3 regions of the Cellulomonas jepli genome follow, and region 1 is predicted to be linked to each of the others. Evidence: riboswitches for the same ligand, from Rfam matches in the RefSeq annotation. Region 1 holds a riboswitch; each other region holds the start of a gene.
The links. Region 1 has a riboswitch for cyclic di-GMP ahead of AB6N24_RS12440 (PKD domain-containing protein). Riboswitches for the same ligand answer to the same signal wherever they lie in the genome.

Region 1 (3,245 bases):
GCCGTAGACGTGCGTGAGCGTGGCCGGCGGCGCGCCGGTGCCGCTCTCCGTGGTCCCGTCGCCGTAGGTGAGCGACCAGCTCGCGACGTGCTCGCCGGCACCACCGCCCGCGCCCGACGAGCGCGACGCGTCGAACGTGACCGAGAGCGGCGCCGTCCCGTGCGTCGTCGACGTCTGCAGGAAGGCCGACGGCCGCGTGTGCGCCGCGGGGGAGTCGGCGACGTCCGCGAACGCCTCGAGCGAGCTCGGCGTCGAGTCCACGAACCACGAGCAGCTGCCGTGGTGGTGGAAGTACAGGACCGCCGTGACCTCGGGCCACGACGCGAGCGTCGCCATCGACTCGCGCAGCCACGCGGCCTTGCGGCCCGGCACCGCGGGGTCCTCGACCGAACCCCACTCGGCGATCACGAGGGGCTTGCCGTGCGCCTGGCCGAACGCCCGGAACGCCGACGCGGCGCGCGACATCGACGACCACGACGTCTGGCCGTTCGTCGCGCACCCGAACCAGTTGTAGGCGTCGAGCGCGATCTGGTCGACGACGTCGTCGCCGGGGTACAGCGCGTCGGCGCTCACCGCCGCGTACGGCGCGAAGGGCGTCGGCGTCACGATCCACGTCCACACGGCGTTGGTCACGCCCTGCGCGCGGAAGACCTCGACGTAGTGGCGGAACGCCGCCCGGTAGTCGGCCGCGGCCCCGAAGCCGGGGGAGTAGTCGGGCTCGTGCTGGAACGAGACGTACATCGGCACGCGCAGCGCCTTGACGGCGTTCGCGTGCTGGACGATCTGCGCGTCGTGGGCGCCGCTCGCGACGGCGGCCCACGAGATCTTGGTGCCGTCGATCTTCTTCGACGACACCGACAGCAGCGGCGTGCGGCCGCGCTGGACGGTCGTGGTCAGCGGCGTCGACGGCAGCTCGTCCCACAGGGCGTACCAGCGGTGCACGTCGAGCTTGCGCCCGATGCTCGCCTCGAACGCCGAGACGGCGGCGTCGACGCTCGCGTGGGTGCCCTTGGCGACCGACGCCCCGAACAGCAGGCCGTCGTCCGGGGTCAGGGCGTCCTCGGCCCAGTCGTTCGCGGCGCCGGGCCTCGGCGTGGCGTCGGGGGTGGGCTCGGTGGGCGTCCCGGGCGTGGGGCTGAGCGTCGGCTCGGCGGTGGGCGTGGGGCTGAGCGTCGGGTCCGCCGTGGGCGTGGGCGGGTCCGTGGGGCCGGGCATCGGCTCGGGCGTGGGCGACACCGTGGGCGACGCAGTCGGGGCCGGCTCGACGACCTGGCGGCTCGCGGCCGTCGACGGCGGCACGACGGCCGCCGTGAGCAGACCGGCGAGCGCGGCCGAGGCGACGACGGCGCGTGCGGTGCGGGTGCGAGCGGCGCGGGCCGAGGCGGTGGGCCTCGACGCGGCGCGGGCGGTGGTGGTGCTGGGCGCGGGCACGGCACGGCCCTGCCCCGGGAGGCGGCGTTGCACGGGGATCCCCTGTCGTTCGGCAGCCTGGCGGACCCCGAGGGCCCCATGGCTTTGCGTCCCTGCCTCGCAGCAGGTTTGCCTTTTCGCGGACTCGACGAGCGTACGTCCGCCGTTCGTGTTAATCCAGTCACATAAACCCGGACCAAGCCGACGCGCGTGCACGCCGGGCGTGACTCCCGTGCACCCGGGCAATTCGGATATACGACCGTGTTCCGTGCAGGGTTCTTGCCCTTTCGAGTGATTGCTGTGCACCATGAGGACCTACCGCACAGGGCTTCCGGGGGGAACCGAGTTCGGTGCCGCACGCCGGCGCCGAGGTTGGGCCGTCTGGCGCGGTCGCCGCCGCACGCAGGGCAGGGCGACACGGCAGGGGAGCTTCCCCCGTGGTCCCGGTAACCCGCGGCGACGCTGTCTCTCACTCATCGTCGCTGGTCAGCACGGTCTCGCCGTGCTGGAGCAGGACACGCACCGCGACACGGACGTCGCGCTCCGGCACGGCCGGGGCCTCGGGAGGGGCTCCACCGCCATGTCGAACGCGACGGCCGCACACCCGTGCGTCTGCGCTCACGCCCGACGAGCACCCGTGCTCACGACCCGCACGCAGTCCGGACCGCATGACCCGGGCGCGCCGTGAAGACCATCGCCGTGGAGGCACCCGCAGATGTTTTCCGACTATCCGTTCAAGTTCACGCGCCGCCATCGCGTGCTCGCTTCTGTGATCACCGTCTCACTTCTTGCGGTCGGTGCGATCGCGCTGCTGTCGCCGCAGGGCCAGTACGTGTGGAACGGGCCGAGCGCGACCGAGGTCGCCCTCAAGACGGAGCAGGCGCGCTCGCGCGACCTCAGCGCCCAGCTCGAGGAGATGGAGGCGAAGCTCACCGCGCCGCGGCCCCAGGTCGGCGACAAGGTCCAGCTCGCCCGCGCGGAGGACCTGAAGAAGCAGATCACCGAGCTCGAGGCGAAGCTCGTGCAGACGCAGCAGGAGCTCGGTCGTGCCGAGGCCGAGGCCGCGAAGCAGAAGGACGCCGCGAACCTCGTCAACGGCACGCTCAAGGCCGCGCGCGAGCGCCAGAACGCCGCGAGCAAGGTCACCACGGCGCAGATCGCCGACCTCAAGAAGCAGCTCGGCGAGCTCACCTACAAGGTGCAGAACCCCAAGGGCCACCAGGCGCCCCCGGTCACCGCGTCGATGACTAAGGCGGACATCGTCGCGGCGAGCCAGCTGTTCGGCCTCTACACGACGCAGAGCCCGTTCGACTACGGCGAGTTCAACGGCGTGCAGGCGGCCGTGAACCGCAACGCCGACGTCAGCGGCTACTTCCAGTCGTGGGACACCGACTTCCGCCCGGACGCCGTCCAGTCCGCGTGGAGCCGCGGTCAGATCCCGCTGCTCACCTGGGAGAGCCAGAGCCAGGTCGGTGCGATCTCCGCGGAGGCGCCCGAGTACTCGCTCGGCTCGATCATCAACGGCCAGCACGACGAGTACCTGCGCAAGTACGCCCGTGACATCGCCGCGACCGGCCTCCCGCTGGTCCTGCGCTTCAACCACGAGATGAACGGGACCTGGTACCCGTGGTCCGAGGTCCGCGGTTGGGACGGCAAGGGCATCAACGGGAACAAGAAGGGCGAGTACGTGCAGATGTGGCGGCACGTGCACGACATCTTCACCCAGGAGGGCGCGAACGAGTACGTCGCGTGGCTCTGGGCCCCGAACCGCGTGAACAAGATCCCGAGCCAGCCGGACCCGGTCAACTTCTACCCGGGTGACGAGTACGTCGACT
Region 2 (3,245 bases), on a different contig from region 1:
GCTCGACAGGCTCGGCGTCGCCCAGGCGCCGTGCTCGACGTTGTCGAAGGCGAGGACCGCGACGTCCTCGGGCACGCGCACGCCCGCGGCGGCGAGCCCGCGGACGAGCCCGATGGCGTTGTGCCCGGACGCGGTGACCACCGCGTCGGGCCGCTCGGGACGGGCGAGCAGCTCCCGGGCGGCGTCCACGCCCGCGGCCTCCGACCAGTCCCGCGCCACGACGAGCAGCTCCTCGCGCGGGATGAGCCCGTGCGCGGCGAGCGCGTCGCGGTACGCGACGTGGCGCTCCTGGTAGTCGTACTGCCGGAGGTCGCCGACGAAGCCGATCCGGGTGTGGCCGTGCGCGCGCAGGTGCTCGACGGCGGCGTGGATGCCGCCGTGGTTGTCGGGCAGCGCGACGGGCGCCTCGACGCCGTCGACCCGCTGGCTCGTGAGCACGACGGGCTTGCCGAGCACGAGCATCCGCTCGAGGAAGGCCGCGCTCGCGCTGAGGGCGATCGTGACGACCGCGTCGGCCTCGTCCCAGCCCACGGACAGCGCGGTCTCGCCGACGACCGTCTCGTCGAGCTCGGGCTGCTCCGGTGCGGTCTGGGCCACCACGACGCGACCGCCCTGCGCGGTGACCTCCCGCACCAGCCCCGCCAGGAGCTCACCGTGGTAGAACCCGCCGATGTGGCGCGCGAGCGCGAGGACGGTCCAGGTGTGCGGCACGTGACTCCTCCGGCTGCGAGCCACGTGTGGGCTCCTCGGGAGGACCATCGGCACCCGCCGCGGCGACTTGAGCGGAGAGCCGCAGGTCAGGGGCCGTGCGGAGCGACGTGACGGGCCACGGCGGGGGTCGCGCGGACCGGTCGTCGGGCGTCGGTGCGGTCGACGTCGGGTCACGTGTGGCGGTCGCAGCGGTCGGCACGCGTGACGCGCGTCTCGACGGCGCTCGGGTGCGGACAGCGTTCGGGCGCCTCACCCGCACAAGATGAGGCGCCCGTCACCCGCCGTGGTCACCTGGCGACCCGCCCCGCTCGCGCCTGGGCGTTGGGTCAAGGGTAGGACGAATCCGCCGGGAGGGCGAGGGATCGTCACGCACTCGTCTGCTGCGGCCCAACCGAAGCTCTCCCGGCGGTCAGGATGCACGGGCCGGCCGGGCATGTTATATGCGCCGTCGAAGCGCATCGATTCACCCGATCGGCCCCCAGGGTGGTTCGTTTCACCCTCGGGGGGTTGTTGCGAAGTTGTCCGGGTTCATGCATAGTTGAGGACGTCAGCGAGAAACGGCAAACCCGCCGCAAGGTGGGGACGCAAAGCCACGGGGCCTCAGGGGTCAGCCGAGCTACCGAACGACAGGAGAGTTGCCATCATGGCCATCACCACCCCCAACCGTTCCGAGTCCACCTCGATGCCGGGCGCTCTGCTCACCCCGGGTGAGGTCGCAGCGATGTTCCGGGTCGACCCGAAGACCGTCACGCGCTGGGCGCAGGCCGGCAAGCTCTCGGCGGTCCGGACGCTCGGTGGGCACCGCCGCTTCCACGAGAACGAGGTCCGCCAGCTCCTCACGGGCGTGCCGCAGCAGCGTTCCGACGTCTGAGGTCTCGGCCGCGCGTCACGCACAGCTTCTCGCCGAAAGGCCCGGGGAAATGTTCCCCGGGCCTTTTGTCGTGCACGTGTCCAATTCACGTGACCTCGGTCACTCGAATGGCGCAGCGCTTCTCTCCCGCCGCAGGTGCACCGGGGACGGCAGAGCCGAAGGGCGCGAGGGTGCCGGGCCGACGGCGGCGGGAGGCTCCCAGCGGGCCTGCGCGGTCCACACCTCCGACCGCTGGAGTGCCCGAGTCGGACAGCCCCGCATGAAACAATCGTGGGCATGGCGATGAGAGAGATCCGCACGGTCGGCGACCCGGTCCTGCGCACCCCCTGCGACCCGATCACGACCGTCGACGACCGGGTGCGCTCCCTCGTGACGGACCTGCTCGAGACCGTCGACCACGAGGGTCGGGCCGGCCTCGCCGCCAACCAGATCGGCGTCGGGCTCCGCGCCTTCTCGTGGAACATCGACGACGAGATCGGCTACGTGCTGAACCCCCGCATCGTGGAGCTGTCCGAGGACTACCAGGACGGCGACGAGGGCTGCCTGTCGGTGCCCGGCCTCTGGTACCCGACGAAGCGCGCCTGGTACGCCCGGGTCGTCGGCGAGGACCTCGACGGCAAGGAGGTCGTCGTCGAGGGCACCGAGCTCATGGCCCGCTGCCTGCAGCACGAGGTGGACCACCTCGACGGGTACCTCTACCTCGACCGGCTCGAACGGTCCGTGCGCAAGAAGGCGATGCGCGCGATCCGCGACCAGCTCTGACGCGGGTCCCCGCGCCGGAGCGGGGTGACGGCCACGACCGCGGGCCGGGTCTCGCCCCGCGGTCCCGGCGCGCGATCCCGACGTTTCAGGGCGAACCATGACCGATCGCCACCCGGACCGTTGCACGTCCGGGTGGCGGGGCCGGATTCGCTGGCGTCCGACCAGCCGGATCATGCATGCTGTCACCAGCACGCCGCGAGGCCGTGGTGCACTCCCGTCTGCGGGACGAGGTCGTTGGGGAAGACGAACCTCGAGCCGTCAGGAGGGCGACATGGCAGGTGCGATCACCCGCGGTGTACTTTTCGTGCACTCAGCGCCACGTGCGCTCTGCCCCCACATGGAGTGGGCGGCAGGCAACGTGCTGGGCACACGCGTGTCCCTGGACTGGACGCCGCAGCCTGCGGCGCCGGGGATGTACCGGGCGGAGCTGTCCTGGCAGGGTGCCCAGGGGACGGGCGCGCGCCTGGCCTCGGCGCTGCGCGGGTGGACCCACCTGCGCTACGAGGTGACCGAGGAGTCGAGCCACGGCACCGACGGCTCGCGCTGGAGCCACACGCCCGAGCTCGGCATCTTCCACGCCCAGACCGACGTGCACGGCAACGTCGTCGTGCCCGAGGACCGCATCCGTGCCGCCCTCGTGCACGCGGCGGACCCGGCACGCCTGCGCGCCGAGCTGGACCTCGCGCTCGGGCAGGCGTGGGACGACGAGCTCGAGCCGTTCCGCTACGCCGGCGCCGGCGCGCCCGTGCGCTGGCTGCACCGGGTCGGCTGAGCGGCCGGCGACGGCCGGGCCGCGACGGCCGCACGAACGACGACGCCCGGCCACCGCGCCCTCACGGGGAGCGGTGGCCGGGCGTCGTCGTGCCGTGGCCGGAGACGGCGTGCCGGGGTCAGGCCGTCG
Region 3 (3,245 bases), on a different contig from region 1:
CGCGCGCCGCGCCGACGAACGCGAGCGCGATGCCGGTGTTGCCGCTGGTGGCCTCGACGATCGTGCCGCCCGCGGGGAGCTCGCCGGACGCCTCGGCGGCGTCGATGATCGCGACGCCGATGCGGTCCTTGACCGAGCTCGCGGGGTTGTAGAACTCGAGCTTGCCGACCACCGTGGCGCCGGCGCCCTCGGTCAGCTTGTTGATGCGGACCAGCGGGGTGTTGCCGATGAGCTGCGTCGCGTCGTCGTAGATGCGGGCCATGTCGTCCTCGTCTGTGCGGGGCCACGGGGTGCGTGGCGGGGTGGGGGAGGTGGTGCGGGGGACCGGGAGGGCTCCGGCGTCGCGCGCCGCGCGGTGGGCTCGTCGTCGGGCCGGGCAGCAGCGCGCGGGGCTCGCTGCCGGGGACCGCCGAGCGCCGGGGACCACCGGTGCGGCGCGTGGGGCGAGCGCTGGCGCGGGGGGATGTGCCCGTGCGGGCCTCCCGCTGCGAGGGCAGCGGGAGCGGCCAGCGCTCTAGTGACAGCGACAGCAGGCGGCGACCCGGTGGGGCCGGGCGCACGCGGCGTCGCACAGGACCAGGGTGGTGACGCACGCGCGGAGCAGCACGGTCACCTCTCCTCCCGGTCGGTCATGGACGCGCTGACGTTATCGACAACGTCCCCGCGGTGCAAAGCATGCCCGAGGTGCGGGACGTCGTCCGCGCGGACGACCGCGACGCAGCACGGCGACGGGCCGTGGGACGCCGACGACGCACGCGAGCGGTGCGCGGGAAACCCGCGCACCGCTCGCGTGCGTCTGCCGTGCGGACGTCAGAAGCTGCGCTGGACCTTGACCGCCGCGCCGTCCGTGAAGTAGTTGTCGACGTTCGCGATCGTGTGGACGGTCGGAGCGAGGATCGCGCAGCGCGTGTACCCCGTGTCGAGCCGGAACACGTTGTTCTGGATGACCACGCCGGTGCTCGCCGGGCGGCTGCCGTAAGCCATGTTGATGGTGCACTTGCCGCCACCGATCCGGTTGTCCTTGATCGTCAGGCCCGTGATCTGCGAACGGTCCTGCGTCGTCTGGATCGCCGTGGCCTGCGCACCGCGGATGTTGTTCCGCAGGATCCGGATGTTCGACCCGCCCTGGATCTGGATGCTGTCGGCGTGGCTCTCGCCGCCCTTGTGGTTCGGGTCGGAGGCGTAGTACAGGTTGCTGTGCATGTACGAGTCCTCGACGAGGACGTTCGAGCCCGTGATGTGCACCGAGTCGATGACGTTCGCGATCTCCGTGCGGCGGACCGTGAAGTTGTGCCCGATGATGCCCGCGATGTGCGGCGACGCGTCGGCCGCGACGAGCTCGCTGTCCTCGATCGTGAAGGGGTAGAGACCCGCGCCGTTCGTGACGAGGGCGAAGCTGCTGGTGATCGGCCGGCCGCGGACGACCGAGCGCTTGATCGTGACGTTCGGTGCCGTGACCTTGAGGAACCCCCGCACGTCGACCGCGTCGATGACCGCGCCCGGCGTGCTCACCACGAGGTCGCCGGTGATGACGGTCAGGACCGTGCCTGCCGGCACGCCCGTCGTGCTGGCGCTCGCGTTGCTCAGCGTCGGGATGGTGAGCGCGGCGGGTGCGACGCCGGCGCCGGCAGCGGGAGCCGTTGACGCGATCGCTGCGACGACGCTGAGGCCGGCGACGAGGGCGACGGCCCGGCCCCGGCGGCGGAGGGCGCGCTGCGGGGCGCGCTCCGACAGGCTGTCGGTGGGCGCGCTGAAGGTCGAGCGGACTGCATTGAGCACTGGATTCTCCGTCGTTCGGCAGCCTGGCGAACCTCGTGGGTCCCATGGCTTTGCGTCACTGCCTCGCGGCAGCTTTGCCTTTTCGTGGACAGGAGGACCGTATGCGGTCGCGGCTGCCCGCGACAAGAGTCACAGCGCCTGGCAGGCGGGTGAAACAGCGTCGTCCGGGCGGCGGGTCCTCGGTGCCGGTGATAACAGCCGGTGCGGATCAGGGCGATCCCGCAGGTCACGGGCGTGGGAATGCGTGAGAAGGCGTTGTTTTCGACGAGTTCCCGAGTGCGGCGCGGGCGCCCCGGCGGCACGTCCGGGATGTCCGTCCGGGACGGGTTACGAACACGATCGGTGCATTCACGGACGGGTGCACCCGCACGGGTGGCGGGCGTGGTCCTGTGCGTGCGCCCGGGCGCACGCGCAGGACGCTCAGCCCAGCCCGACGGCGTCGAGCCACGCCTCGGCGAGCAGGCCGTGACCGGCGGGCGTGGGGTGCACGCCGTCGTACGCCCAGGCGGCCGGCGTGGTGCGGACGGCCGCCGCGGCGAAGAGCCCGTCGGCCGGCACGAGCGTCGCGCGGAGCTCGGCGGCGAGCCGCCGGACGACCCCGATCCGCGGGTCGAGGTCCTCGCGCCAGCCGTGCTGTGCCTCCTCGACGGGCACGACGAACGGCTCGACGAGGACGAGGCGCGCCCCCAGGCGCTCGCGCGCCGAGTCGAGCATCGCGCGGTAGTCCTCCTCGTACGCGTCGACGGAGGTCGCGCGGCCCGAGTCGTAGCGGCGCCACGTGTCGTTGATCCCGACGAGCACCGAGATCACGGTCGGCTCGAGCGCGAGGGCGTCGGCCTCCCAGCGGTCGCGGAGCTGCCGCGCGGTGTCCCCGCCGATCCCGCGGTTGAGGAAGGTCAGGCCCAGGTCGGGCCGGCGCGCGCCGGCGAGCGCGGCGACGAGCAGCGCGTACCCGTGCCCGAGGCTCGCCGGGTCGCTGCGGTCGCGCCCCCCGTCGGTGATCGAGTCGCCGGTCAGCAGGATGCGGTCGCCCGCCTCGAGAAGCGTCATGCCCCGAACTGCAGCACAGGGGCCCGGATCGGACAAGCCGGTCAGGTGCCGACCACGAGCGAGACCGCGAGCGCCGCCATCACGACCGCGACGAGCCCGTCGAGGACCTGCCAGGCGCGCGGGCGGGCGAAGAGCGGGGCGAGCCGGCCCGCGCCGAACCCGAGGGTGACGAACCAGCCGATGCTCGCGGCGACCGCCCCGGCGGCGAAGGCCCACGGCCGGTCCTGCTGGTGCGCGACCGAGCCGAGGAGCACGACGGTGTCGAGGTACACGTGCGGGTTCAGGAAGGTCAGGGCGGCGCACGTGAGCAGCACGCGGGCACGCCCGCCCGGGGCGTCGTCGGCGGCGGGCTGCAGCGTCGCGGGCCGCAGCGCACGGCGCGCCGCGTTCACCGCGAACCAGCCGAGGAACGCCGC

Region 2: it holds a riboswitch for cyclic di-GMP, as region 1 does, so the genes downstream of both, AB6N24_RS11010 (BldC family transcriptional regulator) here and AB6N24_RS12440 (PKD domain-containing protein) in region 1, are expected to answer to the same signal.
Region 3: it holds a riboswitch for cyclic di-GMP, as region 1 does, so the genes downstream of both, AB6N24_RS01375 (right-handed parallel beta-helix repeat-containing protein) here and AB6N24_RS12440 (PKD domain-containing protein) in region 1, are expected to answer to the same signal.

What each region holds. Positions count from the first base shown of each region.
Region 1 covers NZ_JBFTER010000047.1:3,819-7,063, forward strand. Annotated here, with positions in the region: gene AB6N24_RS12440 (PKD domain-containing protein) at 1-1,431, opposite strand, end outside; cyclic di-GMP riboswitch class I at 1,480-1,554, opposite strand; gene AB6N24_RS12445 (glycoside hydrolase family 26 protein) at 2,126-3,245, shown strand, end outside.
Region 2 covers NZ_JBFTER010000039.1:8,196-11,440, forward strand. Annotated here, with positions in the region: gene AB6N24_RS11005 (EAL domain-containing protein) at 1-711, opposite strand, end outside; cyclic di-GMP riboswitch class I at 1,261-1,335, shown strand; gene AB6N24_RS11010 (BldC family transcriptional regulator) at 1,394-1,582, shown strand; gene def (peptide deformylase) at 1,859-2,344, shown strand; gene AB6N24_RS11020 (DUF3145 domain-containing protein) at 2,616-3,116, shown strand; gene fabF (beta-ketoacyl-ACP synthase II) at 3,235-3,245, opposite strand, start outside.
Region 3 covers NZ_JBFTER010000003.1:44,804-48,048, reverse strand. Annotated here, with positions in the region: gene cysK (cysteine synthase A) at 1-262, opposite strand, end outside; gene AB6N24_RS01375 (right-handed parallel beta-helix repeat-containing protein) at 811-1,779, opposite strand; cyclic di-GMP riboswitch class I at 1,794-1,868, opposite strand; gene AB6N24_RS01370 (SGNH/GDSL hydrolase family protein) at 2,200-2,829, opposite strand; gene AB6N24_RS01365 (LysE/ArgO family amino acid transporter) at 2,871-3,245, opposite strand, start outside.